Regions from separate parts of the Cellulosimicrobium sp. CpK407 genome, predicted to be linked through region 2. Evidence: riboswitches for the same ligand, from Rfam matches in the RefSeq annotation. Region 2 holds a riboswitch; the other holds the start of a gene.
The links. Region 2 has a riboswitch for S-adenosylmethionine ahead of ABWU78_RS02565 (aminotransferase class V-fold PLP-dependent enzyme). Riboswitches for the same ligand answer to the same signal wherever they lie in the genome.
Positions count from the first base shown of each region.

Region 1 (15,736 bases), on a different contig from region 2:
CGCCGTCGACGGAGTAGAGCAGGTTGGACTGGGTCTGGTCACCGGTCGCAGGCGCGGCGATGGCCATGGCGGACCCGGAGAGCGCGAGCCCTCCACACAGACCGGCGATCACGGCAGCGCGTGCCGTCCTTCGCAGTGTGGTTCTCATCGAGTTCTCTTCCTGTCAGGCCGGGAGCACCTCGCCCCCGACGCCGTGCAACCACCGTCGGAGACGGAGGTCACACCAACAGACGGGAGACCGACCCGCCGGTGACGGGGTGAGGCAGCAGGTGAGGCAGCGCGCTACGCGTCTCCGTCTCCCTGCTCTGCCGTCACCGCGTCGATCTCCGCCGCCACCCACGGCGCGATCCACGCCAGGCCGGCGCGCGTGAAGTGCACCGTGTCCAAGTACACGGCGTCGCCCTCGGGCGTCTCCTGGATGCAGGCATCATCACGACACACCTGCTCGTCGAGCTCGAGCACGTGGACGTCGGCATGGTCCTCGGCGAAAGCACGGAGCTGGGCCGTGTGGCACTCCGCCCACGCCGGCGTCACGACGTTGGTGTGCCGGCGGGACGAGGTGAAGAGCACCTGGCGACCGTCGCGCCCGGAGGTGAGGACCTCGTGCGCCACCTCCAGCTGGCGGTCGTAGTGCGCGGCGTACTCCGCCGAGCACGCGTCCATCCACCGTCCGTCCAACTGCATGCGGGTCGCGTCCCAACCCAGGGTGACGACGACGACGTCGGGGTCGTGCTCGTCGACGGCCGCGGCCCACCGCGGCTCCCACGGGTTGCAGCCCGCTCCGGGATCCTGGTCCACGTCGCTCTCCGCCGACCGGCTCGTGTCCTGACCGAAGATGCCGCACCCGTCGAACGCGGCGTCCGTCACCGTGAACTGCCCGGGCGCGTACAGCACGAGCGCGTCCGCGACGTCGTGCCCGAGCGAGTCGCCCACGACAAGAACCCGGCGCGCGCCCTCGCCCTGCGTCGAGTCCACCAGTCTCGGCACCACCGCCACTCCACCGACCACCACCACGGCCAGAGCCGTGAACACCGTGACCCCCGCCCGGCTCCACCGGCGCAGACGGGCAGGCTCGCCGATGATGTGGTGGAGGAACGCCGCGAGCACGATCGACAACGGGAGCCCGACGATCAGCAGCACGGTCGGCCGTGGGTCGGGCAGACTCTTCGAGAGCGCCCAGAGCACGGGGACGTGGACGAGGTACAACGAATAGGAGAACTTCCCGATGCCGACGAGCGGCGCCGCCCCGAGCGCACGCGCGACCACGGTGTCCTCGCGCGTGAGGGACAGGACGAGCAGACCCACCAGGAGCGCGACGACCGTCAGCCCACCCGACGCGTAGAGCCACGGCTCCCGATAGCTCGGTGTAAGGACCGAGACGACGACGAGGGCCGTGAGCAGCACCGCGGAGAGCAGACCCCCACACCAAGATGGGATCCGCCGGCGACGGGTCCGGGCACCGGCCCCGCGCCGCGCACCATCGGCGACGAGCGCCGCCACCACGGCACCGACGGCGAGCGCTGACCCGTGCGTGTGCGTGCCGAGATAGAGGGCGTCGGCGTTCGTCCCGTCGTACAGGAGCGCGGCGGCGACGCCCGTGACCACCGCGAGGGCTCCGGCGAGCGTCCCGACGACGACGGGAACCCGACGCCGCGCGGGGACCAGTAGCAGGATCAGCACGAGGAGCGGGGGCCATACGAGGTAGAACTGCTCGGTGATCGACAGGGACCACATGTGCGCGAGGGGCCCGGGCACGCCTCCGGTCGCGTCCCAGTAGGCGTCACCGCGCGCGATCTGCTCCCAGTTGGCGACGTAGAGCAGCGAGGCGAGCCCTTGCCGCGCGAACACGTCTGCGTCCGTCGCGCGCCCGAGCTGGGCGACGGCGAGGGCCGACGCCCCGAGGACGACGAGCAGCGGCACGATGAGCCGCTTCGCGCGCCTGCGGTAGAAGGCACCAAGACCGATCCGGCCGCGCCGCGACCGCTCGCGCAGGAGCGTCAGCGTGATGAGGAACCCGGAGAGCACCATGAACACGTCGACGCCGAACAGCCCGGCCTCGTACAGCCCGGTGTGGTAGACGACGACGGAGAGCACCGCGACGCCACGCAGCCCGTCGATGGCGCGGTAGTACGTCGACGCCAGCGGGACGTCGTCGTGATGCCCGGCACTCCTGCTCGGGACGACGTCGACCTCACCCGCAGGAGCGCCGACCATGCCTCGGGTGACCGTCACCGGCGCGCGCCGTCCGAGCTGCGCCGTGCCGGGCTCTCCCGCAGTGCCGTGCTCGCCCCCGAGAGTGCGGTCGCGCCGCGCGACGCCGCCCAGCGCAAGCCCGCGACGACAGGGGACGGACCGCTCGGGCGGGACGCCACCAGCAGCACCACCGCTAGCAGCCCGCTCAGGGCAGCGGGCACCACCGCCCGGTCGGGTGCGACGCCGACGCCGAACGCGACCGTGGCCGTTCCGAGCATGGACCCGGCGAGCAGGACGAGGGATGCCCGTGCGGCGCTCCGCGTCGACGCGACGGTGTTCGTGGACCGTGCGCGCCGGAACGCCGCCAGCGCGACGAGCGCCCAGCCGGCACCGAGGACGATGAGCCCTCCGCCCGCGAACCATCCCGTGACCGACGAGACCACCACGACGCGGTTATCCTGGGCCTTCGGCGGCATCTGCGAATCGACGGGGTAGGAACCGAGACCTGCCGGTCGAGGAGTGAGGTAGTCGCGCGCGGCGTCGTCTAGCGCGCTGACGGCCCGTCCGGGATGGGCGAGGAGGAAGGACCACACGGTCGACGGCCTGAGCACGCCGGCGTTGGCCTCTCGCTCGTCGCTGCTCTCGAACGTCGTGGGCGACGTCGTCGCGAGGTCCACCGCGCCGGGCGTCAGCCCGGTGGAACGCAGCTCCGCGGACGCCGCCTCCGGATCGAGCAGACCGCGCTGCGTCAGCATCGCCCAGGTCTCCGCGACCCGTGCCCGCTCCGACTCTCCGGCGACGGTCCAGACGGCCGGTGCGACCAGTGCGAGGACGGCGGCCACGGCCACCCCGTGGTGCGCGAGGCGCGCCGCCCACCGTCGACGGTCAATGCGGCTCCCGCGTCGCCACCAGACGATCGCCACGTAGATGGCCACCGGCACCGCCAGCACCGCGGTCGTCGACCGCGCTCCGGCGACCAGGGCTGACCCGAGCACGGCGACCACCAGCCCGACCCACGCCCGCGGACCCCGGGAGTCCACCAGGACGAGCCCGGCGGCGAGCAGGAGCACGCCCAGCACCGCCGTCGACTCGGCGTAGAGCGACCCCGCGAACCCGACGAACGCCGCGTCAGCCACTACGAGCAGCAGACCCGTTGCGACGACCACCTGGCGGCGCACCGAGCCGCCGATCACGAGCAGGACGAGGGCGACGAGAAGGCCGCAGAGCGCCGCGTAGAGCAGCGAGACGACCCGCAGGTCGACGACGTCCTGGCCGAGGAGCCCGATCATCCACCGCAGCGCTCCCGCGAGCCACGTCACGCTGCTCGCGTGCGCGGGGCACCCCTCGCTCCCGGTGGCCGCATCGCCGACGGACCAGCGCAGGATCGCGAAGTCGAAGAAGCGGGGGCCGCCCGCCGTATCTGCCGTGAGCCCGGTCTGGCAGGCGTACCGGACGGCGCCACCGTCGTCGGCAAGCCCGATCGGGCCCGGCACGAGCGCGCGGACCGCGACGAGCAGCGCCACGATCCCTCCGAGGAGGACCGCGAGCCCCCGGGGGCGGTCGGACTCGACGCCGGGATCGGTGCGGACGTGCCGCCGTGAGCTCTCTGTGGTCGGGTCGGTGCTGCGCGCCTCGTCAGGCTCGATGAGGCTCCAGGTCGTCGTCATGCCCCGACTGACGGAGCGCCCGGCCGGACGTGACGGGCGGTCCTGCTCGGGCATGCCAGGCGTTCAGCCAGCGGTCGCGACGACGGGCTGAGGGCTCGGCCCGTCGACGGCGGCTGCACCTTCGCGCACGCGGGCGGTCTTGTCCCAGGACGTCTCGCCACGCAGGATGCGGGCCAGTGCCTTCCAGACGCACGCGAACGACAGGTAGTTCATGAGGATGAACGAGTTGCCCATGAGCAGGCTCTTGAGCACTCCCCACCGCTTGTCCCGCCGGTAGTACACCCATCCCGTCGCGAGAGCCGGCAGGAAGGCGAAGAGGTAGAACACCGTCGCCAGCACGAGTACCGCGACACTGTCACCGCCCGCGACGACGGCGATCTGGTCCCAGTTCAGCCCGAGCATGAGGAGGCAGTAGTGGAAGAGGATCGACCACGGGAGGTCGAGCACCCACGGGACCAGGCAGTACGACGTGAGCTCGAGCGCCTTCGCGTTGCTCAGGTCACGGGCGCGCCAGATCTCCGGGACACGTTTGATCGCCATCATGTGCCCCTGGTACCAGCGGGTCCGCTGCTTGACGAGCAGGGGGAGCTTCTCCACCGCCTGCTGGTCGACAGAGGCGTGCGGCGTGGTCTGCAGCTCCCACCCCTTCAGCGCGAGCGTGATCGCGAGATCGAGGTCCTCGGTCAGCGAGGCGGACCACGGCTTCTCGCCCGCGTCGTCCAACGCCGACAACCGTGCGAACTGCCCGTTGCCGCCGAGGCTGACGGTGCCCGTTGCTTGGCGCCCGAACTGCGTCACCGCGGCGATGCCCCAGAACTGGTAGTCCTGGTACCGGGTGAGGAAGGAACCCCGGTTGCGGATGCGCACCTGGAGCTGCACTCCCCCGACGTTCTCGTCCTCGAACAGCGGCAGGACGTGCTCGAGAGCGTGGTCCGAGAGCCGCCCGTCGGCGTCCATGACGCAGACGACGACCTTCCCGGGGTCCAGTCCCCGCGCCGCCACGTCGTCACGGACCCACGCGATCCCGTTGTTCAGCGCCTCACCTTTGCCCTTGCGCGCCTCCGGGAGCACGCGGCGCAGGACCCGGACCCGATCTCCCCCCGCCTCCTCGGCGCAGCGGGCCGTGTCGTCGTCGGAGCCGTCGTCGATGACCAGGGTGGTCGTGCCGGCCAGGAGCGTCAGCGCCGAGACGGTCTGCCCGATCACGGCGTCCTCGTTGAGGCAGGGGACGAGGAAGTAGACATCGAGGTGCTCGTGCGCCCGCGAGTCGCGCGACCCGTAGGTCGCCTGGCCCTGCACCCCGAGGCTCGCCCGCGCGCGGCGCAGCTGCACGAGTCCTGAGCCCATCAGGAGGATGAAGTAGACCATCGAGATGCTGATGACGACCCGCGCGAGGATGTCGAGCACGACCATCACGGCTGCTCACCCTGCGCCCCGCGCGTCCTGCGACCGCGCCGACCGAAGAACCCAAGCCGGAAGAAGAGCACGAGTGCGACGGTGAGTCCACCGAGCATGAGCGCCGAACCGAGCGTGTCGTGCACCCACTGGAACACCTCAGCCCCCCAGCGGACGATCGAGAGCACCATCACCTCGACACGCACGACGTTCAACAGCTCGAGGAAAACCCCCGCCCCCAGGGTCGCGAGCACAATCCTGACGACGCTCGAACGCCCTGTAGCGAGCACGAACGCCGCGATGAGCGCGAGCGGGACCAGGAAGTACAGCGCGCTGCAGTCGGGGGTGATGCGCAGCGCGAACCATGTGCCGTCGTCACCCGCGACCCGTTCGAACGCAAGGACGGGCTCGTACGTCATGACCCGCACCTCTCGCGCAAAGACGAAGCCAGTGACCTCGCCCGCGAGTCGCGCCTCGAGCTGGCGGAACGCCTGCGCATGCAGGATCACCACCACCGAACCGACGACGAGCGCCGCGGCGAGCGTCCACCGCATCACCCGGTCGAAGACACGCGAGACGCTCCCCGGCACGAGCGGTACGGTCGCCTCCGCGGCGCTCACGGGTCAGGCCTCGGCCCCAGCGACTGCCTCACGTCGGCGGCGCGAGGTCCGCAGCAGCAGCAGACCTCCCACGACGAGCGCCATGGCGAGCGCGACGTAGGCGAACGTCGTGGCACCCGTCACTGCGAGCGCACCGGCACCCGCGGTTGCCCCACTGATGCCGGTGCTGATTCCAGGGGTGTTGTACATGGACTGCCCTTCCGTAGAGCCGGGCGGGACGCCCTGCGCGGATTCGAGTCGCGACGGACGTGGAGCCCGTCGCTCGGGGGTACAGACGGGGGATCTCGGAGCCCGGTGATGGGGCATTGATGTGATGTACGTCACATAGAGTTGCTCGAGCGTCGGCGGCGTCTGTCCAGACATGGCCCGGAAGAGCTCAGCCGCGGAACCGACCCGTCCCTCGCGGGAGATCGTCGCTCCCTGGTCGTGGGGCAGCGGTCCGCGAACCTTCGCACCACCCACCCACGTGGTGCTCCGCGCCATCCGCACCGACGACTACGAGGAGCTGCGCGGCTGGGAAGCGCCGGTCGTGACGTGGAAGCCGCCGACGCCCCGGCGACAGCGCCGGACAGCACGCCTCCTCGCCGTGCTCAGCGTGTGCTGCGTCCTCGGTGGCCTGCTCGTGCTGGTCATGCTCGTCGTCTCGGCGTGGTAGAAGAGCTCGACGAGTGACACTGCTCCCGCCCGCCTGGTCCGGGCGGCTGCCCCGGACTACGTCTTGAGCAGTCTCTGCACGAGCCGTCCGAGCCCACGCGAGTCGTCCGGGAGGGCCTCGACACCGACCCGGACAGGCACCCTCAGCGAACCTGCCGTCCATCGTGCAAGCTCGTCTCGCACACGGGTCGCAACGACGTTCCGCGTGGTGTCCGGATCCTCGCAGGGGACGCGCCAGGCAACCACCAGGGCGACGCCGTCCACGTAGCAGGCGGGTGCGGGCGGAGGGAACACGCGGCGCAGAGACTCCCCGAGTGCGAGGTCGCGCTCCCACCTGTCGAGGGGGACCGACGAACCGGCCCGGCCGTCGACCACCACGACGATCGGCACGTCGCCCTCCCGGCCGTGGCGATAGGAGGCGACGACCGCGCCACAGCCGCTCAGGAAGTCGTCCACCGTCCCGAGACCGCTCAGGCTCCCGTGCGCTGCCGCCCCGCCCAGCATGCCCGACGTCCGCTCCCACCCGTCGGCGAGAGCCGCGACGACGGGGCCGGGCAGACCTGCGCCGCCCAGGGAGTACAAGACCGCCAGATCCCGGATCCCGTCGGCGATACCGACCCCCGCGTTCGCGCGAGCGATGCCGAGGGCTCGCGCAGGCCCGGTGACGTCCCGGCCTCCCAGGTGCGCGGCAGCCACGTGGACCACCGCGGGGACCGCCCAGTCCGCGAGCGCGTCCCAGCCCGCTGCGAACGTCGCCGCGCGCCACCTCTCGCACAGCTCGTCGAGCGGCGCGCCTGCCCCGGTCGTGGTCATCGTGGAGAAGGACGTCCGCGGACCCGTCTCATGACGGACCGGGACCGACACGTCGCTCGCCCGCCGAATCACCCTCTCCTGCCGCGCGCAGGCCACGCTCGCGCGTTTCCCTGAACAGGTGACCCTCGACACCGGGTCGCCCTCGCTCACGGCGCCCCTCTCGGACGAGCAGCTCGTGGCCAGGCTGCGCGAGGGCGACGACGACGCGTTCGCTGCGCTCTACCGCTCTCACCGACCGTACGCACTGGTCGTGGCCAGGGCGCTCGTCGGCCCGTCCTGGGCCGACGACGTGGTCGCCGAGTCCTTCACGGCCCTCCTGGGTGTGATCCGCGCCGGACGCGGTCCGTCACGGCACGTGCGGGCCTACCTCCTGACGATCGTGAGACGCGTCGCGTGGTCCACGCTGCGGTCCCAGGACCGCGTCCGGGCGACGGACCTGCACCGGCTCGACGGGACCCACCACGATCCAGACGTTCTCTTGGACGAGATCGAGCGACATCGCGTCCTCGACGCGTTCGCCGCTCTCCCGGCACGATGGCAGAAGGTGCTCTGGCACATCGAGGTCCTGGGCGCTTCGCCCGCAGAGTTGGCCGACGTGCTCGGGATCAGCCCCAACGCCGTGTCGTCCCTCGCGCGGCGGGCGCGGCAACGCCTCCGACACGCCTATCTGCGCCACCACGGGCAGGTGACGACGGAGCCCTAGCCGGGGCCGACCGGCGCCGTCATCGATGTTGCTTCGTACCTGCCGCCGAGGCCGCGTTCACGCCGCGCCGGACCGCTCCCCGGCTCGCCGCGACGAGACCGAGCTGCTTCGCGCGCATCACCGTCTCCGCACGCGTGTGGGTGCCCAGGCGACGGTAGATCTCGCGGATCTGAGTCTTCACCGTGTTGTGCGAGACGTAGAGCCTGCGGGCGATCTCGGGGCCGCTCAGCCCGTCGACGACGAGCTGGAGCACGAGGAGCTGACGCTCGGGCAGCAGGACCGTCCCGCCCTCGGGCGAGGCCCGCCGCCCAAGCTCCGCCACCGGCTCCAGCTCGGCACGCTCCGCACCGTCGACGTCCGCGAGCAGGAGGTCCATCGCCTCAGGAGAGGCCCACCGGAGCTCGAGCAGCGCGTTCGCCCGGCGCGCAAGGCCCCACGCCCGCCGCATCTCCGCGCGGGCCTGGTCCTTCTCTCCCAGCGCCACGAGTGCGCTGGCCGTGACGGCGAGGCCCTCGATGCGAGCCCCCGTCGTCAGCCGGGCCCTCTCGCCGAGCCTCGCGACGCGACGGAACGCCTCGACCAGGCTCCCGCTCGCCACGAGCGCATGGGCGTTGACGACGTCTCGGACCGGCGCGGACCGCGGGAGGGTGTCGGCGACGCGGATGGCGGCTGCACCGCGACCCGCCACCAGGTGCAAGCGAGCGACGTCCTGCACGACCAGGAAAGGTGCGCGCCGCTCGCTCGCGTCGGGCTCGACCGCCATGCCTCTCCTCGCGGCATCCGCCACCAGGACGTCGAGCGCGAGATCCGGAGTACCGCTGAGCTCGGCCATCACCGCCATCACATGCCTCCGCACGAACCAGAGGTCACCGCCCGGCCTCTCGATGCTCCTCCCGAGCGACGCCTTGGCCTCGTCGATACGGCGACCCTCCAGGTGGACCAGCGCTGCGACGACCGACGGGACGTCCCCCCCGCACCCGCGCCACCAGGCGGGCGGGGCCGGCAAGGACCGCGACTCGCGCACCCACTCGTCCGCGGCCACGAGATCACCACCACACGCCTCCGCGACCGCCGCCAGCTCGCACGCCACGGCAGCGACGGAGAGCGCACCCGAGCGTGTGGCCCGCTGCGAGGCCGAGTCGGCGAACGCTGCCGCGACCCGGACCAGACCTGCGCAGAGCGCGCTCATCGACGCCTGCAGCTCGAGCAGCACTGCCGCGCCGATCGACCGCGGCGCGCCGCGGTCGGCACCGAGACCGTCGAGCGCACCCTGTGCCGCCTGCAAGGACTTGTCGTACAGGCCGGCGCGGCGCAGGAGTGCGACCCGACAGAAGGCGTCCAACGCCCGCGCTTCAGGCGATGCGGTCGTCGGCGCGACGGCCTCGGCAAGAGGCTCGTCGTGCTCGTCGAGCGACTCGATGCGGCCGATCGTGGGTCGTATCGCCGCGCGCAGGATGCGGAGTCGGCCCGGGATGCTCTCCGGACATCGTTCGACGGCGCTGCGCCACAGCTCGTCGAAGCCCGGCCCGGAGCTGACGGCGAGCAGGTCGGGCCAGGTCGCGACCAGCGCGCGGTCCACGACTCCGGGCTCTCTGGAGTCGAGCGCCCGCGAGAGGGCCGCCCACGTGGCCCCCCGGGCGACGTGAGCGTCCACACGCTGCTGGAAGCGGCGCACGTAGCCGGCCGGATCCAGATAGCGCAGGTGCGAGAGCAGGCTCTGCCGCATCCTGGGCTCGTACTCGAGCACGCCCGCGTCAGCGCCCACATGACGGTAGAGGATCCCCCCCTCGACGAGTCGCCGAGCCGTCGAGCGCGCGTCCGGCACCGCCGTCAGGTCGTCGAGCTCGTCCACCTGGAGACGACGCTCGACGCAGGTGTCGAGGAGGAAGGGCATGATCTCCGGAGGCACGAACGACCCCAGAGCTCGCGTCGTCTCTCGACGGACGACGGCGGGGACCGCGTCGTGGAGATCGACTCCTCCCGAACCGCCCGAACCCAGGTCGGCCACCGCGGTGACGATCGACGCCGGGTAGCCGCCAAGTCCGTCGGTGACGAGCCCCGCCACCTCCTCGGTGATCTCGATCCCTCGCACCCGGGCGAAGCGCACCGTGTCCTGCGCGCTCCATGCGAGCGCAGCCATGCCGACCTCGACCATGCCTGTGCCCCGCCGGACGGGCGTGGGACCGACGGTGCTCAGCACGACCGCCCGTGCCCCGAGAGCGACCGCCGCCGCGCAGGCCGCGTCGATGAGGCCTGCATGGCCTGCACGGACGTCGTCGACGACGACGGTCACCGGGCCCAGAGCGCGGAGCAGCGCCCCGAGGCGCCCGGGTCCCGCGCCGTCGAGATCGGTGGACCCCGTGGGCCGGAGCACGTACCGCACCTGGTCGAGAACGCGGTCCGCGAGCTCTCCGGCACCGATGCACCGCCGCGCCGGGTCGCTCGCGGACGCCGAGAGCCAGACGATCACCTGGCCCTCGGCGAGCGCGGCCCGCGACCACCGTGCGACCGACACGGTCTTCCCGAAGCCGCGCGCGGCGCGGACCAGGACGTGACGGGTGGTGCTCGTGAGCGTGTCGTCAAGGAGCGGACGCTCGATCGCCGCAGAGGTCGTCGCCAGACGCGGGAGCAGACCGCGAAGCGCCGCTTCCACCTCGGCCCGTCCCGCGCCGCCCGCCTCTTCCCGACCGGTCAGCACCTGCTGCCACCCGCTGATCGAGGGTGAACCCTGCTCTCGCTGTCGTCCGCCGTCTCTCGCCTCCGCCACCGCTCCATACCTCTGACAGACGTCGGTCGGCCGGAGTCACGACGGGTGATCCGTCATGCGCCCGGCACAAGGACGCAGGGCGACACGGTTACCGCGCGCCCTACGTCTGCCCCGATACAACCTCACGGACCGGCGAAGTCAGGAGGTACGGAGGGTGATCCTGAGGGTGACCACAGGACGGAGCGACGGCCCGACCTCACGGGAACCGGCTCCCGCTCAGCCCTCGCGGAGGCGCACGAGGCGGCGCCCGGCAACGAGCAGGACACCGGCCAGGAGCAGCGCACCGGACGCCGCCGCGACCGGCACCGTCTCAAGCCCCGTCGCCGCCAGCTCTCCCTTCTCCGCGGGCTGCGCCGCACCAGGTATGGCGTCCGTGGTCGGCTCGGCCACGACCATGTCGACGGGCTGCGACGGCACGACAGGCTCCGCCGGATCGCTCGGGTCCGCCGGGTGCGTGGGCTCGGCCGGACCTGTCGGTTCGGCCGGGTCTGTCGGCTCGGCCGGGTCTGTCGGCTCGGCCGGGTCTGACGGCTCGACCGGATCCGACGGCTCAACCGGGTCTGACGGCTCAACCGGGTCCGACGGCACGCTCGAGCAGACGGGATCCTGGCCGCCTTCACCGAAGTGCTCGTCGTAGTGGGCGACCTGGACCCACGTGATGCAGTAGTCGTCCGAGTGGACGAGCGCCGACCACGGGAGGAAGCTCGAGCCGACGAACCGGCCCGACGGCTGGTCGTTGAGCGTCTCGAAGTGGATGCCGACCGACCGCTCGGCGCCCTCGACCGTGTAGCGGACGTTCACGTGGCCACCGTCCGGGAACGCGTCACCCGCGGGGAGATAGAGCCCTTCCGGGGCCACGCGGTAGGGCGTGGGCGAGTCGGACCCGCCAGCGAGCGCGGGTGCCGCGGACAGGCTGAGGATGAGGGCAGCGCCGAGCATTGCCCCCGATGCGATACGCATGGGACAGTGAGGTCCTTCCTTGAGAGGGAGAGATCTGCCCGGTTCGTACTCCGCCAAGAGGGGCCGGGCAGATCGCATGTCAGAGCGGGTCGACCACGCCTTTCGACGGTAGACCTGAACGACCGTTCAGTTGAGCGCTCCTGAGAGCCACGGCGCGCATCGTCGCAGGCGAGAGCATGCTTGGCGGCCCCACCCGTGATACCACTCACAGCATCCTTCACCCGCGGTCACCCCCGGGGTCACCCTGTTGCGATCGCACTCACACCGTGTTCTCGCCGTCCAGGGACGCGGACACCGGCCCACGTCCCCGAACGTCACGGCACCCCCGGGCAACGCCATCCCGTCTCACGTGACGGGCACCCTCGACCGTATGCCGGATGGCCCGTAGGATCGTGGCAACCATCCAGAGCGGTCGAGAGTCCTGGCTCGACGACACCGCAGCAACCCGCCGACGGAAGCCTCCCGAGGACAAAGGTGCTAACGCCAGGGTCGATGGAGTGACGCATGACCTCAGAGGCATCCTTCGCGCACCGTCCGGGCACGTGCCCGACGGCGGTCGCGCCCTTCCGTGTCCCGGCGCCGCGTGCCGTGGCGCGCCCCGGCGAGGCGACGTCGTGAGCGTCGCGGACGCCGTCGGGCAGGCGCACGGCGGGGCGGCACGTCCCACGGTCTCGTTCGAGCTCATGCCCCCGCGGCGCCCGGACGCGGCGCCCAAGTTCTGGGAGACGGCACGCCGTCTCGTCGCGACGCACCCCGACTTCGTGTCCGTGACGTACGGCGCGGCGGGCACCGACCGCGCGACGGCTCGCCAGGTCGTCGGCCGCCTGCTCCAGGGCACGCCCGTGCTGCCGATCGCGCACCTCACGTGCGTCGGGGCGTCGCGCGAGGACGTCGAGGAGGTCATCTCCGACTTCCTCGACGAGGGCGTGCGGAGCTTCCTCGCGCTGCGGGGCGACCCGCCGCGCGACCAGCCTGACTGGCAGCCCGCGCCCGACGGCGTCCGGTCGTCGACCGAGCTCGTCGCGCTCCTGCGCGAGGTCGAGGCGTCGCGGTGCGCGGCCGACCCGGCCGCGGCGCTGCGCGGCGCGGCCCGGCCGCTGACGATCGCCGTCGCGACGTTCTGCGACGGCAACCCCGCCGCCGGCACGACGCGCACGCAGGAGGTGCGCCGCCTGTTCCAGAAGCAGCAGGCCGGCGCGAGCTTCGCGATCACGCAGCTCTTCTACGACGCGTCGTCGTACACCGACTTCGTCGCCGAGGCCCGCGCGGCCGGCGTGACGATCCCCATCCTCGCCGGGCTGTTGCCCACGACGGAGCCTGCACGGCTCCGCCGCGTCGAGGAGCTCACGGGCGTGCGCGCGCCCCAGCACCTGCTGGACGCGCTCGACGCCCTGCCCGACCCGGAGGCGCAGCACGCCTACGGGATCGCGTACTCGGTCGACCTCGCGCAGCGCGTCCTCGACGCGGGCGCGCCCGGTCTGCACGTGTACACGTTCAACAAGCACCGCGCCGCTCTTGACCTGCTCGAGGGTGTCCACCTCGGCGGCGGGTCGCGCGGGACCGGGGGCAGCGCCAGCGCTGCCGCCGCCCCGCTCGTCCCGGACCTGGCCAGCGGGCCGTGGGTCACCGGCACCTCCCTGCCCCCGACGAGCGCCGCCACGCACGGCACGCCCGTCTGACCGGTCCTCCGGACCAGCAAGAGGTTTCGATCATGGCCACTTCCGTACCCTCCCCTACCCAGATTCAGGCCGGATTCCCCGCCGGCACCGTGCTCGGCTACCCCCGCATCGGGCGCCGCCGCGAGCTCAAGAAGGCCGTCGAGGCCTTCTGGGCCGGCAAGACGTCGGCCGACGAGCTCGAGGCCACGGCCCGCGAGCTGCGCCTCGCGACCGTGCGCCGGCTCGTCGAGCTCGGCCTCGGCGCCGACGACGCGTCCGTCCCCGGGTCGTTCTCCTACTACGACCAGGTGCTCGACGTCGCCGCCTCGCTCGGGGCGATCCCGTCGCGGTTCGCGTCGCTCACCGACGACGCGGGCCGCCTTGACCTCGCGGGCTACTTCACCGTGGCGCGCGGCCAGGGCGACGACGCCCCGCTCGAGATGACCAAGTGGTTCGACACGAACTACCACTACCTCGTGCCCGAGATCGGCCCGGACACCGCGATCCGGTTCGTGGACGACCGCATCGTGCGCGAGTTCGTCGAGGCCAAGGAGGCGGGCGTCGTGACGCGACCCGTCGTCGTCGGGCCGGTGACGTTCCTCGCGCTGTCCAAGGCCGCCGACGACGCTGCGTCGTCGGCCGCAGGCTTCCGCCCGCTCGACCGCCTCGACGACGTCGTCGCCGCCTACGCCGACCTGCTGCGCGCGCTCGCCGCCGCGGGCGCACCGTGGGTCCAGCTCGACGAGCCGATCCTCGTCACCGACTCGGTCGACGTGCCGTTCACGGAGCTCGCGGCAGCGGTGGAGTCGGCCTACCGCACCCTCGCGACGGACCTCCGCCCCGTGCCGAACCCGGGGTCGCTCCCCACGGAGTCCTCCGGCTCGGGAGAGATCCCGGGCTCGGCGCAGGGGGCGCGGCCCGCGATCCTCGTCGCCGCGCCGTTCGGGGGGCTGCAGGCCGGTGCCGAGGACGACGGCGGCGACGCGCGGGACGGGCTCGCGCTCCTCGCGGGCACCGACGTGGAGGCGATCGCGATCGACCTCGTCAAGGGCGCCGTCCCGACGGCGGCCGACGGCGGCGTCCCCGGCCTCGCCGGGAAGACGCTCGTCGCGGGCGTGATCGACGGGCACAACGTGTGGCGCGCGGACCTCGCGGCGAAGCTCGACGTCGTCGACGCGCTCCAGACGCTGGGCGCCGGTGCGGTCGCCGTCGGGACGTCGACGTCGCTGCTGCACGTGCCGCACGACGTGGAGGACGAGGTGTTCGCCGAGGCGGGGACCGCGTCGGGCACCACGCTCGACCCGCGCCTGCGCGACTGGCTCGCGTTCGCGGACCAGAAGGTCGGCGAGGTCGCGACGCTCGCCCGCGCGCTCACGGAGGGTCGCGACGCCGTCGCCGCCGAGATCGAGGCGTCCCGCGCGGCGGTGGCCTCGCGAGCCGCGGCGAGCGGCGTCGTCGTGCCCGCGGTGCGCGAGCGCGCCGCCGCGCTGACGGACTCGGACTTCGCGCGCGGTGACTACGCCGAGCGCGCGGCCGCGCAGCAGGAGCGTCTGAACCTGCCGCCGCTGCCGACGACCACGATCGGCTCGTTCCCGCAGACGCCGGAGATCCGCCGCGCCCGCGCGCTGTGGACGAAGGGCGAGCTCTCGGACGCGGACTACACGGCCGCGATGCGCGAGGAGATCGCGCGCGTGGTCGCGCTCCAGGAGGAGCTGGGCCTCGACGTCCTCGTGCACGGCGAGCCCGAGCGCAACGACATGGTGCAGTACTTCGCGGAGCACCTCGACGGGTTCGCCGTCACGGCGAACGGCTGGGTCCAGTCGTACGGGTCGCGGTGCGTCCGCCCGCCGATCCTGTGGGGCGACGTCACGCGGCCCGCGCCGATCACGGTCGAGTGGTCCGCGTACACGGCGTCGCTCACCGAGAAGCCCGTCAAGGGCATGCTCACCGGACCGGTGACGATCCTCGCGTGGTCGTTCGTGCGCGACGACCAGCCGCTCGGCGACACCGCGAACCAGGTGGGCCTCGCGCTGCGCGACGAGATCGCCGACCTCGAGGCCGCGGGCATCGGGATCGTGCAGGTCGACGAGCCCGCGCTGCGCGAGCTCCTGCCGCTGCGCCGCGCGGACCAGCCGGCGTACCTCGACTGGTCCGTCGGGTCGTTCCGGCTCGCGACGTCGGGCGTCGAGGCCGCGACGCAGATCCACACGCACCTGTGCTACTCGGAGTTCGGCGAGGTCATCGGCGCGATCGACGGCCTCGACGCGGACGTGACGTCGGTCGAGGCGGCGCGCTCCCGCATGGAG
Region 1 covers NZ_JBGNYC010000013.1:84,283-100,018, reverse strand. Annotated here, with positions in the region: partial or broken gene ABWU78_RS08370 (hypothetical protein) at 1-148, opposite strand, end outside; gene ABWU78_RS08365 (acyltransferase family protein) at 283-2,232, opposite strand; gene wsfD (glycan biosynthesis hexose transferase WsfD) at 2,229-3,860, opposite strand; gene ABWU78_RS08355 (glycosyltransferase family 2 protein) at 3,924-5,273, opposite strand; gene ABWU78_RS08350 (exosortase/archaeosortase family protein) at 5,273-5,875, opposite strand; gene ABWU78_RS08345 (LPXTG cell wall anchor domain-containing protein) at 5,879-5,998, opposite strand; gene ABWU78_RS08340 (hypothetical protein) at 6,342-6,530, shown strand; gene ABWU78_RS08335 (hypothetical protein) at 6,587-7,342, opposite strand; gene ABWU78_RS08330 (RNA polymerase sigma factor) at 7,461-8,045, shown strand; gene ABWU78_RS08325 (LuxR C-terminal-related transcriptional regulator) at 8,065-10,698, opposite strand; gene ABWU78_RS08320 (hypothetical protein) at 11,029-11,772, opposite strand; SAM riboswitch class I at 12,169-12,271, shown strand; gene ABWU78_RS08315 (methylenetetrahydrofolate reductase) at 12,456-13,451, shown strand; gene metE (5-methyltetrahydropteroyltriglutamate--homocysteine S-methyltransferase) at 13,484-15,736, shown strand, end outside.
Region 1: it holds a riboswitch for S-adenosylmethionine, as region 2 does, so the genes downstream of both, ABWU78_RS08315 (methylenetetrahydrofolate reductase) here and ABWU78_RS02565 (aminotransferase class V-fold PLP-dependent enzyme) in region 2, are expected to answer to the same signal.

Region 2 (15,736 bases):
TTCGCCGTCTCGGGGTCGGTGCCCTCGGGGACGGCGAGGTCGAACGTCACGACCGTGCCGCCGCCGCTCTGCTGCGACCGCGCGAGCTCGCGCTGCGGGTGCGACGCGAGGAACGGGTAGCGCACGCGGCCGATCCCGGGGAGCTGCTCGAGCGCCTCGGCGACCTGCGCGGCCGCCGCGTTCTGCGCCGCGACGCGCACCGGCAGCGTCTCCAGGCCCTTGAGCAGCACCCACGCGTTGAAGGCCGAGAGCGACGGCCCCGTGTTGCGGAGGAACGTCTGCACGGGCCCGTTGACGTACTCCTCGGTCCCGAGGATCGCGCCGCCGAGCACGCGGCCCTGCCCGTCGATGTGCTTGGTCGCCGAGTACACGACAACGTCCGCGCCGAGCTCGAGCGGCTTCTGCAGCAGCGGCGTCGCGAAGACGTTGTCGAGCACCACCACCGCGCCCGCGGCGTGCGCGAGCTCGCTCACGCGCCGCGCGTCGACGATGTCCTGCATGGGGTTGGACGGCGTCTCGAAGAACACGACGTCCGCGGGCGTGGACAGTGCTTCCTCCCACTGGGAGGGCACGTGCCCGTCGACGTAGTCCGTCCGGACGCCCCACTTGGCGAAGATCTCGTCGAAGATGACGATGCTCGACCCGAACAGCGCACGTGCCGCGACGATCCGCGACCCGGAACCGACGAGCGCGGCGAGCGACGTGAACACCGCGGACATGCCGGACGCCGTCGCGTAGCAGGCCTCGGCACCCTCGAGCAGGCGCAGGCGCTCCTCGAACGCGTGCACCGTCGGGTTGCCGTAGCGCGAGTAGACGAACCGGTCGAGCTCGCCCTTGAACGCCGCCTCGGCGTCGGCGGCGCGGTCGTACGTGTACCCCTGTGTGAGGAACAACGCCTCGGAGGTCTCCTGGAACTCCGTGCGGTGGTGGCCGCCGCGCACGGCGAGCGTCGCGGGGCGCGCGCTCGCGGGCAGGGGCTTGCGGCCGGAGCCGCCGGGGACGCTCCCGGGCTGCGCGGCGCTCACCGGGCGGCCTCGTCGTAGGTCGTGGTGGGCAGGCCGCGCACCTTCCAGCCCTCGACGTCGCGCAGGCCCGAGAGCCCCTGGGCGCCCTCGAAGCCCTCGAGCACGTTGTACGACGGCCCGAGACCGGCGGCCGTGGCCGCGCGCGCGGCGCCGATCGACCGCTGGCCCGAGCGGCACAGGAACACGACGGGACGCTCGTCGCCGGGCGTGAGACCCGCCTCGACGAGCTGGTTCACGAAGCGCGGGTTGGGCCCGGCCGGGGTCACCCACTCGTCGAACACGACGTCGCGGTCGAGGTCCGTGGCGTCGGGAACGCCGATGGTGCGCCACTCGCCCTCGGTGCGGACGTCCACGAGGACGGCGCGCTCGTCGTTCGTCAGCAGGTCCCACGCCTGCTGGGGGGTGAGGTCGCCGGCGTAGCCGACGGCGGGTCGCGCGTCGGGTACGGCCGACGTCTGCTGGGACTGGTCGCTCATGAGTCCTCCTCCATCGATCGTGGCAGTAGCACCCTGCGCCCGGCCGCCTCGCGACGGACCGGGGGGTTGCTGCGGCGTCGACGTGCCACGTCACTCGGCCGCTCCGGATGGTTGCTCGGGATCGTACGCCACCCGTCCGACGCGTGGAACGCCCGTCTCGGGGAGCGGCCTCCGGGAGGGGGTGCCCGACGTCGGACGGTCGCGCTAGCGTGATCGCGCGCCGGGGCGGGGGTCCCGGGAGAGAAAGGGGGGAGACGGTGGCCAGCGTGCGACGACGGGCGGTGGGCGCGGCCGTGGCGGCCGGCGTGGTCGGGACGGGCGTCGTCCTGCTGTGGACGGCGCCCGGAGGCGAGGACGCCCCGCAGACGGTGGTGCACGTCGTCGGGGACGCGGTCCCCGGGCTGCCCACCGAGCGGCCGCGGGTCGTCCAGGTCGAACCCGACGAGGACCTCGTCTCGCCCTTCCCCTCCCGAGAGGCGCTCGACGGTGACGCGCACACGGGGGAGCCGATCGACCTGGCCGAGCACACCGTCGGCGGGTACGAGGGCTGGTGGACCTCGGACGGCGACGGCGAGGCGTGCGACGCCTACGCCGACGCGCACCCGGAGGTCGTGCTGGTCAGCACGCGCACCGGTGAGGTCGTCGAGGCGCACACGAACGGCGTACGGCTCCAGCGTCCTCCGCAGACGCCACCGGGAGACCCTGCCGAGTGGCCGCCCGACTCGGTCGTCGTCCTCGACGCGCGGACCGGCGCGGTGCTCGACGCGTTCGAGGTCGACGAGTCCGGGTGGCGCCTCGACCTGCCCATGGACTGCGTCCCGCCATCCGAGACACCGTGACCACCGGTTGACACGCTCCGTCCCGCGCGCACATCCTGGACGCAGGTCATGAGTGCCAGCGTGAAACCCCGGTTTGCTGGCCGGCAACCCTCCTCTCGCGGCGGGGTGCCCCGGGTGACGACCAGGCCGTACGCCGACCGGCGCGCGGCAAGCGCGGGGATCACCGTCCCCGGACTGCCCTCGGAGGACTGTGTCATGACTGCTCTCGCCCACGTCTCGTGTCCGACCGAGGTCTCGGAGGCCCCCGACCTCGCAGCGGTCGCCGGCGCGCCCGCGCTCCTGCCCGTCGTCGGCGCGGACACGCTCGTCCCGCTCGTCGACGGCCGGAGCGTCCCGTACGCGAACCTCGACGTGGCGGCGTCGGCGCCGGCGCTCCGCTCGGTCGCGGACCGCGTGACCGAGGTGCTGCCGCTCTACGCGAGCGTGCACCGGGGCGCCGGGTACCTGTCGCAGGTCTCGACCGCGCTCTACGAGGCCTCGCGCCGCACGATCGGCGCGTTCGTCGGCGCGCGCGAGGACGACGTCACGGTCGTCACGCGCAACACGACCGACTCGCTCAACCTGCTCGCGGGCTGCGTCCCGGCGAACGCGGACGGGACGCCCGGGCGCGTGCTCGTCCTCGACGTCGAGCACCACGCGAACCTCCTGCCGTGGCAGCGCACGGGCGGCGCGACGGTCCTCGCCGGCGGCGCGTCCGTTGCGGAGACGCTGTCCGGCCTGCGCACCGAGCTCGCACGCTTCCCGTACGCGCTGGTCGCCGTGACCGGGGCGTCGAACGTCACGGGCGAGTCGCTCCCCGTCGCGGACGTCGTGCGGGCCGCCCACGACGCCGGCGCGCGCGTCGTGCTCGACGGCGCCCAGCTCGTCCCGCACCGCGGGTTCTCCCTCGCGGGCTCCGGGGTCGACTACGTCGCGTTCTCCGGACACAAGACGTACGCGCCGTTCGGCGCAGGCGCGCTCGTGGGTCGCCGCGACTGGCTCGACGCGGGGACCCCGTACCTCGCCGGGGGCGGGGCGGTGCGGCAGGTCGCTCTCACCGGCACGCAGTGGCAGACGGCGCCCGCGCGCCACGAGGCAGGGTCGCCGAACGTCGTGGGCGCCGCGGCGCTCGCGGCCGCGTGCGACGCGCTCGCGGCGCTCGACCCGGCCGACCTCCACGCCCACGAGGCGACCCTGCGCGCCGCGCTCGTCGCGGGCGTCGAGGCGGTCCCGGGCGTGCGCGTCGTGCGGGTCTGGGAGGACGCCGTCGACCCGGTCGGCGTCGTGACGTTCTCCGTCGAGGGCCACGACCCGGGCCTCGTCGCCGCGTACCTCTCCGCCGAGCACGGCATCGGCGTGCGCGACGGTCGCTTCTGCGCCCACCCGCTGCTCGCGCGCCTCGGGTACGACGCGGGCGCCATCCGGGCGTCGGTCGGTGTCGGGACGACGGGTGCCGACGTCGTCCGCCTCGTCGAGGCCGTGCGGTCGTACGTGGAACAGGGGCCGACGACGCGGTACGAGGTCGTCGACGGCTGCTGGGCCGTCGCCGACGACCCGCGCCCGGTACCGGCGGGCTCGGGCCTGGAGGGCCTCTTCGCGACCGCCGCGGCGGGCTTCCTCGCCGACGCCGCGGGGTGCGGCCCCGCCGCATGACCACGAGATAGCGACCTCCCGCCGAGGGAGCGACGTGCAGCCCCGTCGAGGCACCGGACGTCGCTACCTCGGACGGGCGTCGCTCTCTCGCGGCCGCTCGGGCAGCTGTTCACCCGAGCGTCGACGAGCGTTGTCCACCGTGTCGCCGGAGCCTCTTGGCGGCGTCGTCCGCGTGTGCTCTGATATGCGCTGTGCTGCACGACGTCGTCCTCTCGGGGCACGGCTTCCGCCTGGAGCCGTTGGCCCTGGAGCACGCTGAGACACTGGCCGGCCTCGTCGACGAGGCGATGTGGTCAGGCATGAGCATCCCCATGCCCTTCGGGGTCGCGGGGATGGCCGAGCTGGTGGCCGCGACGCGCGCCGCGCCCGACCTGACGGGCTTCGTCGTGCGCGCCACCGGCCCCGACGGGGCCCCGGGCGACGTGCTCGGCAGCACGGCGTTTCGCGACCTGTCGCTCGTCGACCGCCGGGTCGAGGTCGGCCGGACGTTCTACGCCCGCTCCACGTGGGGGAGCCTCGTCAACCCCGTGACCAAGTGGCTGTTGCTGCGGCACGCGTTCGAGACGTGGGACGTGCACCGTGTCGGCTTCCGCGTCGACACGCGCAACACGCGCTCGCTCGGGGCCATGCGGCGGCTCGGCGCCTACGAGGAGGGCGTCATGCGCGGCCACCGCACCGCGCCCGACGGGACGCGCGCCGACTCCGTGATGTTCTCGATCCTCGCGCCCGAGTGGCCGACCGTCGAGGTCGGCCTCCTGGAGCGCATCAACGCGCCACGCGTCGTGCCCGTGCTCGCCCCGGCGCACCCGGTGGCCCCGCTCCCGCTCGCCGCGTCGTAGACCCGTCGCCCCGGCCGGCAGGCTCGACGGCGGTGCCGCGGACGCGGAACGCCGCGAGGGCCCCGCCGGAGCGGAGCCCTCGCGAGCAGATCAGGGGCAGGGACTAGCGGTCGAACGCGTCCTTGACGTCGTCGCCCGCCTGCTTGACGTCAGCCTTCGCCTGGTCCTTCTTGCCCTCGGCCTCGAGCCGCTCGTTGTCCGTGAGCTTGCCCGCGCCCTCCTTGAGCTTGCCACCCGCCTCCTCGGCGGCGTGCTTGGCCTTGTCTCCGAGTCCCATGAGTGCTCCTCTCGTCGGTACCGCTCGACCGTAGGCACGGTCCCGGTCGCTCGCACGCGGTCGGGCACCCCGGGTGTGGTGGGATGTGCGGGTGCTGCACGACACCACCCTCGAAGGCTTCGGAGTCCGCCTCGTCCCGCTCGACGAGAGCCATGCGCCCGCGCTCGGCGCGCTCGTCGACGACGGCATCTGGGCCGGCATGTCCAGCCGCGTGCCGAGCGGGACCGACGCGATGGCCGGGTACGTCCGGGACGCCGTCGCCGCCCCCGGGAGGCTCGCGTTCGCCGTCGTCGGCCCCGGGACCGATGCCGCGACCGACGGCGCCGACGTCGTCCGCGGGTCGACGTCCCTCTACGAGTGGGTGCCCTCCCAGGGCCGGATCGAGCTCGGCTCGACGTTCTACGCGCGCGAGTGGTGGGGCGGCGTGACCAACCCGGCGTGCAAGTACCTGCTGCTGCGGCACGCGTTCGAGGACCTGGGCGTCGCGCGCGTCGCGCTGCGGGCCGACGCGCGCAACAGCCGGTCCATCGGCGCGATCCGGCGTCTGGGCGCCGTGCCCGAGGGCGTGCTCCGCAGCCACCGCGTCGCGCCCGACGGGTCGCGCCAGGACACCGCCTACTTCTCGGTCCTGCTCGACGAGTGGCCGACCGTCCGCGACGGCCTGCTGGCCCGTCTGGCCTGATCGGCGGGCTCGCCGAGCACGAGCCTCCGTGGCGTCGAGAACGGGTTGGTGTCGCTATCCGCTCGACAGCGACACCAACCCCGTGTTCGGCAGCGGGGCGTCAGGGGCGGGGGGTGACCCGGCCTGCGAGGTGGAGGCGGCCCTTGCCGTCCCACGCCTGGTAGACGACGCCCGTCGTCGGGTCGCCCGCGCCGTCCGGTACGGCGGGCGGGACCTGCCCGACGGCGTCCCGCACCGCGGCGGGCACGTCGCCCGCCGGGCGCAGCGCCACGTCGACGGTGCTCGGCAGGAGGACCGGCTTGGCGAACGAGACCGTCCAGTCGTAGGCGTCACCGCGGCGGGGCCCCGACTCGGCGAGCGCCCGCGCGGCGGTGTACATGCCGTGCGCGATGGCGCGCGGGAACCCGAACGCCTTGGCGCCGAGCCCCGACGTGTGGATCGGGTTCCGGTCGCCGGAGACGGCCGCGTACGCGCGGCCCGTCCCGGCGCCGAGCGCCCAGCGCGCCGTCGGGAGCGGCGCGACGAAGGCGTCGACGCCCGAGGTGGCCTCGGTGTCCTCGTCCGCCGGGTCGCCTGGGAGCGTGACGCCCTTCGCGAGGTACGTCGAGACGCCGCGGTACGCGAGCGTCGTCGCCGACAGGCCGCTGCCCGCCGCGCGCTCGTCGTCGGTGCGCTCGACGGAGACCTCGGTGACGAGGTCCACCTGGACCCCGCGCCGGTGCGGCCGCAGCCGCTCCGCCCAGGCGCGCACCTCGAGCGTGTCCCCGAGCCGCACCGGACGCAGCACGGACACCGCGTTCGCGAGGTGCACCATGCCGAGCAGCGGCAGCGGGAAGTCCGTCCGGACCATGACGGCCGTCGCGAGGGGGAAGCCGAGCACGTGCAGGTACCCGGCGGGCAGCACCTCCGACGGGGCCTCGCCCACGAGGCGCGCGTACCGCGCGAGGTGCGCGGCGCTGCCCACGTGGCCGGGCGCGGCGTCGTCGCCCGTCGGCACGCCCGCGACGCGGTACGTGACGTCGGGCAGCGCGAGGTCGCGTCGGCCGCCGCCCCCGGGGAGGCGGTGCGCCGCCGCGATCCGGCCCGACGCCGCGACCCCGCGCACGTACAGCCCGCCGAGCCCCGGGATCGCGGGCAGCGTCTCGACGCGCGCGGGGGCGGTCCCGGCGGGAGCGGCAGCGGCGCCGTCGGGCGACCTGGGCGCGGCGGTCACCGGCCCACCACGTTCTGCCCGCACACGCGCAGCACCTGCCCGTTGACGCCCGCGGCCCCGGGCGACGCGAGGAACGCGATCGCCTCGGCGACGTCCACGGGCTGGCCGCCCTGCTGGAGCGACGCGACGCGACGCGCGACCTCGCGCTGGACGAACGGGATCGACGCCGTCATGTCCGTCTCGATGAACCCCGGCGCGACGGCGTTCGCCGTGCCCCCGACCTCGGCGAGACGACGCGCGAACGCCCGCGTGTGGCCGATGACGCCCGCCTTCGAGAACGCGTAGTTCGCCTGGCCGCGGTTGCCCGCGATGCCGCTCGTCGACGCGAGCGACACGACGCGCGGCGCGGACGAGAACCCGTTCGCGCCGAGCAGGTACTCCGTGATGCGGAGCTGCGCGGCGAGGTTCACCGCGATCACGGCGTCCCACTTGTCCGCGGACATGTTGGCGAGCAGCTTGTCGCGCAGGATCCCCGCGTTGTGCACCAGGACGTCGAGCCCGCCGTGCCGCGCGCGGGCGTGCTCGAGGATGCGCGCGCCCGCGTCGTCGGCGGTCACGTCGAGCTGCAGCGCCGTGCCCCTGATCTCGTTCGCGACCTTGGCGAGCGCCTCGCCCGCCGCGGGCACGTCCACCACGACCACCTTCGCGCCGTCGCGCGCGAGCGTCCGGGCGACCTGCGCGCCGATGCCGCGCGCCGCGCCGGTCACGACGGCGACCTTGCCGGCGAGCGGCTGGTCGGCTCCGGCGGCCGTCCCACCCGCCGAGGGAGAGCCCTGGTCCGCGGGCGTGGCGGCGCCGACCCGGAGGAGCTGGCCGTCGACGAACGCGGACCTGGCGGACAGGAAGAAGCGGAGGGTCGCGAGGACGCTCGGGCTGTCGAGGGGGGCGTCGTCGGTCACCTGGATGCCGTTGCCGGTCGCGCCGTAGCGCAGCTCCTTCGCGACGGAGCGCAGGAACCCGTCGACGCCCTCGCGGGCGGCGGCGAGCTCGGGAGAGTCGGTGTCGGCGGGGGCGCGCGAGATCGTCACGACGCGGCCGTTCGGCGCGAGGCGGCGCAGCGTCGCCGAGAGCGCCATGACGGGCGCCGACGCGTCCTCCGGGCGCTCGATCTCGCTGAGCACGACGACGACCGCGCCCCAGCGGGTCGTGTCGTCCGGGGTCTGGCGGACGTCGAGGTCCCAGGCGAGCAGGGCCTCGGCGACGCGGTCGGCGTCGTCGCGCACGCCTGGCGTCCCGCCGAGGACGAGCACGGGCCCGACGGTGAGCGGGTCGCCCGCACGGAAGCGGCGCAGGACCGCGGGGCGCGGGAGGCCCAGCTTCTTGGCGAGCGTCTTCGTGAAGCCGGAGTTGACGGCCTGGACGTAGGAGTCGGTCACGGTGGTTCCTCTCGGGTCGTCGGGCCGTCAGGCGGGGGTGTCGGTCGCGGGGACGGACTCGAGGATCGCGGCGACGCCGAGACCACCCGCGGCGCACACGGAGATCAGCGCCCGTGCGGGCGCCCCGGTCTCGGCGGTGCGCTGCGCGAGGAGCTTGGCCGCCGTCGCGACGATGCGGCCGCCGGTCGCGGCGAAGGGGTGGCCCGCGGCGAGCGAGGAGCCGTTGACGTTGAGCCGCGAGCGGTCGATCGACCCGAGCGCGCCGTCGAGACCCAGCTCGGTGCGGCAGTACTCGTCGTCCTCCCAGGCCTTGAGCGTCGTGAGGACCGTGGAGGCGAACGCCTCGTGGATCTCGTACAGGTCGAAGTCGCCGAGCGCGAGGCCGTTGCGCGCGAGCAGGCGCGGGACGGCGTGCGCGGGGGCCATGAGGAGGCCCTCGTGGCCGTGCACGAAGTCGACCGCGGCGGTCTCGGCGTCGACGACGCGCGCGAGGAGCGGCAGGTCCCGCTCGCGCGCCCAGTCGGCCGACGCGAGCAGGACGGTCGACGCGCCGTCGGTCAGCGGCGTCGAGTTGCCCGCGGTCATGGTCGGGGTGACGCCCTCGAGGCGCTTGCCGTACACGGGCTTGAGCGCGGCGAGCTTCTCGAGCGACGAGTCGGTGCGCAGGTTGTCGTCGCGCACGAGGCCGCGGAAGGGGGTGACGAGGTCGTCGAAGAACCCGGCGTCCCACGCGGCCGCGAGGTGCTCGTGGCTCGCGAGCGCGAGCTCGTCCTGCGCCTCGCGCTCGATCCCCCAGCGTGCCGTCGTGATCGCCTGGTGCTCGCCCATCGACAGTCCGGTGCGCGGCTCGTCCGTCGCGGGGGTCAGGGGCGCGAGGTCGGCGGGGCGGACCTTGGCGAACGCCTTGACGCGCTGGCCGAACGTCTTGGCGTGGCTCGCCTCCAGCAGCGCGCGACGCAGGCCCTCGCTCACGGCGATCGGGGCGTCGGACACGGTGTCGGAGCCTCCCGCGACGCCCGACTCGACCTGGCCGAGCCGGATCTTGTTCGCGACGGCGATCGTCGCCTCGAGGCCGGTCGCGCAGGCCTGCTGGAGGTCGTAGGCGGGGGTCTCGGGGGAGAGGGACGAGCCGAGCACGGACTCGCGGACGAGGTTGAAGTCGCGCGAGTGCTTGAGCACGGCGCCGCCGACGACCTCCCCGAGCCGCTCGCCCTGGAGGCCGAAGCGCGCGACGAGCCCGTCGAGCGCGGCCGTGAACATCTCCTGGTTGCTCGCGGACGAGTACTTCTTGCCGGCGCGCGCGAACGGGATGCGGTTCCCGCCGACGACCCAGGCGTCGCGGGGGGCGCCCGGGGTGCTGGTCGCCGGGACGTGCTCGGGGGCCTGCTCGGGGGTCTGGCGGGGGCTGGTGCGGTTGGCCACTGTGCCTCACTTCCTGTCCGTGCTCGCTGCGCTGCGTCGGTCCCGGCCCGGGAGTGAGCCTCTGCACGAGATCGACGGCGATGCCGCGGTCGACGCCGCGCGGAGGCGAGGGGAGAGGGCCGGCTGGTGTCCAATACCAAGAGTACCTGATACTCTCGGTTTCGTGAGTCGGGTCACAGGGCCGTGCCCTGCCCGACGCGGTGCCGCGGAACAGGCACCGACGACATCGAGGTCGGGCGCAACGGAGGGCGACGTGAACACAGGTGCCGACGCGCGAGCGGCCACCCGAGGACGGGTGCAGCCGGGCGCGGCGGTGGACGGCCGGTCGACCCGCTGGGACGAGCACCGGGCGGCGCGCCGCGCGGAGCTCATCCGGGCGGCGAGCAAGGCCGTGCACCGCGGGGGCCCCGGGGTCTCCATGGACGAGATCGCGGCGGCGTCAGGGACGTCGAAGTCGATCATCTACCGCTACTTCGACGACAAGACGGGACTGCAGGTCGCGCTCGGCTCCGCCGTCGTGGGGCAGATGCACGACGCGCTGACCCAGGCCGCCGAGTCGGCCGAGACCCCCAAGCGCGCGCTGCGCGCGATGGTCGGCGTCTACCTCGAGATGATCGAGAGCTCGCCGAACGTGTACTACTTCGTCACCCGGACGAGCGCCGTCGCGGGGACGGAGGAGCCCGCCGCGCAGCTCGCCGCGAGCGGGCTCACGAACGGGACGACCGGCGCGAGCCGCGCACCCCTCGCGGCGTTCCTCGACTCGGTGATCGAGCTCGTCGCCGAGCCGTTCGCGCGCGTCACCGACGTCTCTCCCGCCGACGCCGCAGCCTGGGCCGCGGGCGCCGTCGGGTTCGTGCGGGGCGCCGGGGAGTGGTGGCTCGGCCATCGCGACCGGGCCGACGTCCCGGACCGCGAGCAGCTCACCGAGCGCGTCGCCGCCTGGCTCTGGGCCGGGCCGGTCGGCGTCCTCTCCCACAACCCGGGCACCCCCCGCTCCCACGGCGACCGGCGCACGTCGCCCGCGACCCGTCGCGACGGCGTCCGCCCCGCCACCGACCGCCCTGAGCACCCGGCGACCGCCTCAGAACTCAAGGAGATCCCATGACCGCCACGTCCGACCGTCCCGCCCTCGCGCAGCGCGCGTCGACCACGGGTGACGCGAGCGCGACGCCGCACGGCGAGGCCCGCGTCGACGTCGCCTCCCTCGAGAAGCTTCTGCTCGGCCGGTGGGCGGACCTGCGCGCGACGGCGCGCGCCACCGCGGGCGAGGAGGCGTTCCAGCGCATCGAGGGCCTGACCCTGCGCGAGCACCGCGAGCGCGTGCTGGAGCAGATGCGCCTGCTCGTCGGCAAGGGGCAGGTCTGGCGCGGGTACCCCGAGCGCCTCGGCGGCGCGGACGACGCGGGCGGCAACCTCGCCGGGTTCGAGGAGCTCGTCGCGGCCGACCCGTCGCTCCAGATCAAGGCGGGCGTCCAGTGGGGCCTGTTCGGTGCGGCGATCCTGCACCTCGGCACGCCCGAGCAGCAGGACCGCCTCCTCCCGGGCGCGATGGACCTCTCGGTGCCCGGCGCGTTCGCGATGACGGAGATCGGCCACGGGTCCGACGTCGCGAGCATCGGCACCACCGCGACCTACGACCCGGAGACCGAGGAGTTCGTCATCCACACCCCGTTCCGCGGGGCGTGGAAGGAGTTCCTCGGCAACGCGGGCGTGCACGGCGTCGCGGCGGTCGTGTTCGCGCAGCTGGTCACGAAGAACGTCAACCACGGCGTGCACGCGTTCTACGTGCCGATCCGCGACGTCGAGGGGGAGCGCGACGAGCTCGGGCGCCTGCCGTTCCTGCCGGGCGTGGGTGGCGAGGACGACGGCCAGAAGGGCGGCCTCAACGGCATCGACAACGGCCGACTGCACTTCGACCACGTGCGGATCCCGCGCACCGACCTGCTCGCCCGCTACGGCTCGGTCGACGCCGACGGCACGTACTCGAGCCCGATCGAGAGCCCGGGACGCCGGTTCTTCACGATGCTCGGGTCGCTCGTGCAGGGGCGCGTGTCCCTCGACGGCGCCGCCGTGACGGCCTCGAAGCTCGGCCTCGCGATCGCGGTGCGGTACGCGAACGAGCGCCGCCAGTTCACGGGGGCGAGCGCCACCGAGGAGGTCGTGCTCCTCGACTACGGCACGCACAAGCGCCGCCTGATCGTGCCGATCGCGGAGACGTACGCCGCGCACTTCGCGCACGACCGCCTGCTCGACCTGTTCCACTCCGTGTTCTCGGGCGAGGAGGACACCCCGGAGCAGCGGGAGGACCTCGAGACGACGGCCGCCGCGCTCAAGGCGACGAGCACGCGGTTCGCGCTCGACGTGCTCCAGGAGACGCGCGAGGCGTGCGGCGGGGCCGGGTTCATCACGGCCAACCGCATCACGAGCCTGCGCGCCGACCTCGACGTCTACGCGACGTTCGAGGGCGACAACACCGTGCTGCTCCAGCTCGTCGCCAAGCGCCTGCTCGCCGACTACGGCAAGCAGTTCAAGGGCATCACCCCGGGCCAGATGGCGCGCGTCGTCGTCGAGCGCGCGGGCGACATGGCCCTGCACCGCACGCCGCTCAAGCGCGCCGCGCAGGCGCTCGCCGACGTCGGCGACCCGCGCCGCGCCGCCGGCCACCTGCGCGACCCCGAGACGCAGCGTGCGCTGCTCACCGACCGGGTCGAGACGATGGTCGCCGACGTGGCCCAGGCGCTGCGTCCCGCCCAGAAGGCCGACCCGGAGACGGCGACGAACCTCTTCAACGCCCACCAGGTCGAGCTCGTCGAGGCGGCGCGGGCCCACGCGGAGCTGCTGCGCTGGGAGGCCTTCACGCAGGCGCTGGAGACGATCGAGGACGCGGGCACGCGCGAGGTCCTCACGACTGTGCGCGACCTGTTCGGCCTGAGCCTCGTCGAGCGCCACCTCGCGTGGTACCTGCTCAACGGTCGTCTCTCGACGCAGCGCGCCCGGACGGTCACGAGCTACCTGGACCGCCTCATCGACCGCCTGCGCCCGCACGCGCAGGACCTCGTCGACGCGTGGGGGTACGGCCCCGAGCACCTGCGCGCGACGATCGCGACCGGCATCGAGAAGGAGCGCCAGGACGAGGCGCGCGACTACTACCGGCGCCTGCGCGCGAGCGGCGACGAGCCGCGGAGCGAGAAGTCGCTGCGCAAGGCCGCGAAGGGCGGCCCCCAGGCCCACTGACCTGATGGCGGCCGGCCCCTGACCGGCCCGTCCCCGGAACGTCCTCGGCACAGCAGGCGGAGCGGTACCGCCGCCGAGGTCGGGCCCGGGCGGCACGACGCCCACCAGCCGTCGTGCCGCCCGGGCCGTTGCCGTCCGGTCCCCGATCCCGCCGAACACGACATGGGGGTCGTTCTGGACCTGAGAACGACCCCCATGTCGTGCTCGACCGCGTGCGACGTCGTGCTCGGCGCGGCACGGGCGCTGCCGGTCAGGTCGGGTTGCAGCGTGCCGCCATCGTGGCGAGCAGCCCGACGTCGGGCCGCCACGGCTCGAGGTTCCACGTCGCCTTGTCCGGGGCGCCCACCGCGTGGCACACGAGCTGGTCGTGCATCGTCGGCGTGTCGGCCTCCGGCTCGGCCGCGACGACCTGCGCCCAGACGAGCTCCTGGCCCGCCTGGCCCGCGGCGCGCGCCCACGCGGTCGGGTCGACGGCGAGCGACCGTCCGCCCTCGCGCTCGCCCCAGTCGGTGCTCCGCACCGCCTGCGTGCCCAGCGTCACGACGACGTCCCAGGCCGCGGGCGGGCCGGTGTCGGTCCCGCTCGTCTCGTCGGCACCGGACGAGGCGTCCGGCGTGGTGCCCGACGGCGTCCCGGTCGCGGGCGCGAGCGTCACCTCCGCGCGGTGGGCATCCAGAAGCGCGACCCGCACGCCGGGGGCGTCGGGTGCGGGCGGACCGACGACGCGCGGGGCGTCGAGCCCGCCGACGGGCGTGCCGGCGTCGTCCAGGACGGTCAGGGTGCCGTCCGGGTGGCGCACGAGCGAGCCGTGCTCGACCGAGACCAGAGCCGGGGCGTCGGCGAGCACGAGCGAGACGTCCGACGCGCCCTCCTCGCCCGGGGAGACAGTCGCGGCCGGAGCACCCTCGCCCTCCGCGGTCGACGCGAGCGCGGGCGCCGCGACCTCGACGGTCGCCGAGCCGACGGGCACCCGCACGACCGTGGGGTCCGCAGTCGTGTCGCCACCTGCCTCTGCTGTGCCGTCGTCGCCGGGCTCGCCGGACGTGCCGTCCGCCCGGGTCGTCGGGACCGGGCCGTGGCTCGGTGAGGACGTGCCGTCGTCGGGCGTGCACCCGGCGAGGACGACGAGCGCGAGGACGCCGGTGGCGAGCGCCCGCGTCGTCGCACGGGGGTGGCGCCGCGCACCGGCACGGCCGGGCCGGGTCACGACGGCACGGGGAGCAGGCCCGCCCAGCGCCGGCCGAGGTCGACGAGCCCCACGCGCCGGAGCGCGTCGACCTCGTCGGGCGTGAACCAGCCGACGTCGTCGGTCGACTCGTCCTCCTCGACGCGCAGCCCGCCGCCCACCACGTGGGCGCGGTAGACGATCCGGATCGCGTGGAGCGACCGGTCGCGGTCCTCGGCGCGCAGCCGGTCCTCGGCGTCGATCACGATGCTGTCGACGCCGAGCAGGCCGTCGAGCTCGACGTCGTAGCCGGTCTCCTCGCGCACCTCGCGGACGGCCGCGGCCTCCGGGTGCTCGCCGGGGTCGATGCCGCCGCCGGGCAGGGTCCACCCGTCGCGGCCTCCCTCGCTCCAGTGGGGGAGGAGCATCCTCCCGTCCTCACGGACGATCACGGCGTAGGCGGCGACGCGGATCTGCATGGACCCATCATGCGCGACGACCGTCGTCGAGCCCTGCGTCGGCGGCGACCAGGCGGGTCCGCCGCGCCGAGCATGCGAGCCGCCCGCCCCGACGCCCGGACGGCCGGCATGCTCGACCGGTGGAAGGGGGGACTCTTGCGCGAACAACCGATGTCGAATACTCTGAATCAAGTATTCGGAGGTGAGCAATGTCCCGTCGTCCCGTGTCCAACCCGCTCGCGCTCGCCGTGCTCGCGAGCCTCGCCGAGCGACCGATGTACCCGTACGAGATCACGACGACCCTGCGCGAGCGGGGCAAGGACGACAGCATCCGGCTCAACTTCGGCTCGCTGTACTCCGTCATCAAGTCGCTCGAGAAGCACGGCTTCATCACGCCGTCGCACTCGGAGCGCGAGGGCAACCGGCCCGAGCGCGTCGTCTACGAGATCACGGAGGCGGGCAAGGTCGAGGCAGCCGCGTGGCTGCGCGAGCTGCTCGCCGTGCCGTCCAAGGAGTACCCAGACGTCGAGGCGGGGCTGTCGCTCATCGCGATGCTCTCGCCCGAGGAGGTCGCGGCGCTCCTGCGCGCGCGCCTCGCGTCGCTCGACAACGAGATCCGCACGCGCGACGCCGGGCTCGCCGGCGCCGCGGCGGCCGGGCTGCCCGAGATCTTCCTCGTCGAGGCCGACTACCGGCTCGCCATGCTGCGCGCGGAGCGCACGTGGATCGACCGGTTCGCCGCACGCCTGGAGGCGGGCGAGGTCGGTGGCCAGGACGGCTGGGCCGAGATGGCGCGCCTGCGCGCCGCGGGTGCCTCGCCCGAGGAGATCGAGGAGGTCGTGCGCCGCCACCTGCCCGCCGACCTCACCCCCTGAACCACCGGCGCGCGCCCGACGAGGGCGCGCGCCGGACGGAGAAAGAGTGGTGGCCCGGATGCGCCAACATCCGGACCACCGAGCCCGAGTCGTCCCGCCGGAACCGACGGAACTGCTGCGTCAACAGTCACCCAGGGCCCTCCCATGCTAGCCGCGCGGGAGAGGCCACCCCCGGCGAGACGGCTCCCGACACAAGGAGCCTCATCGTGCCCTCCACCACCCG
Region 2 covers NZ_JBGNYC010000003.1:114,059-129,794, reverse strand. Annotated here, with positions in the region: gene ABWU78_RS02580 (O-succinylhomoserine sulfhydrylase) at 1-1,025, opposite strand, end outside; gene ABWU78_RS02575 (rhodanese-like domain-containing protein) at 1,022-1,501, opposite strand; gene ABWU78_RS02570 (hypothetical protein) at 1,768-2,340, shown strand; SAM riboswitch class IV at 2,385-2,500, shown strand; gene ABWU78_RS02565 (aminotransferase class V-fold PLP-dependent enzyme) at 2,536-3,972, shown strand; gene ABWU78_RS02560 (GNAT family N-acetyltransferase) at 4,164-4,811, shown strand; gene ABWU78_RS02555 (CsbD family protein) at 4,915-5,088, opposite strand; gene ABWU78_RS02550 (GNAT family N-acetyltransferase) at 5,180-5,770, shown strand; gene ABWU78_RS02545 (MaoC/PaaZ C-terminal domain-containing protein) at 5,871-6,983, opposite strand; gene ABWU78_RS02540 (3-oxoacyl-ACP reductase) at 6,980-8,359, opposite strand; gene ABWU78_RS02535 (acetyl-CoA C-acetyltransferase) at 8,387-9,781, opposite strand; gene ABWU78_RS02530 (TetR/AcrR family transcriptional regulator) at 10,035-10,886, shown strand; gene ABWU78_RS02525 (acyl-CoA dehydrogenase family protein) at 10,883-13,015, shown strand; gene ABWU78_RS02520 (DUF2599 domain-containing protein) at 13,266-14,222, opposite strand; gene ABWU78_RS02515 (NUDIX hydrolase) at 14,219-14,659, opposite strand; gene ABWU78_RS02510 (PadR family transcriptional regulator) at 14,848-15,513, shown strand; gene ABWU78_RS02505 (ATP-binding cassette domain-containing protein) at 15,720-15,736, shown strand, end outside.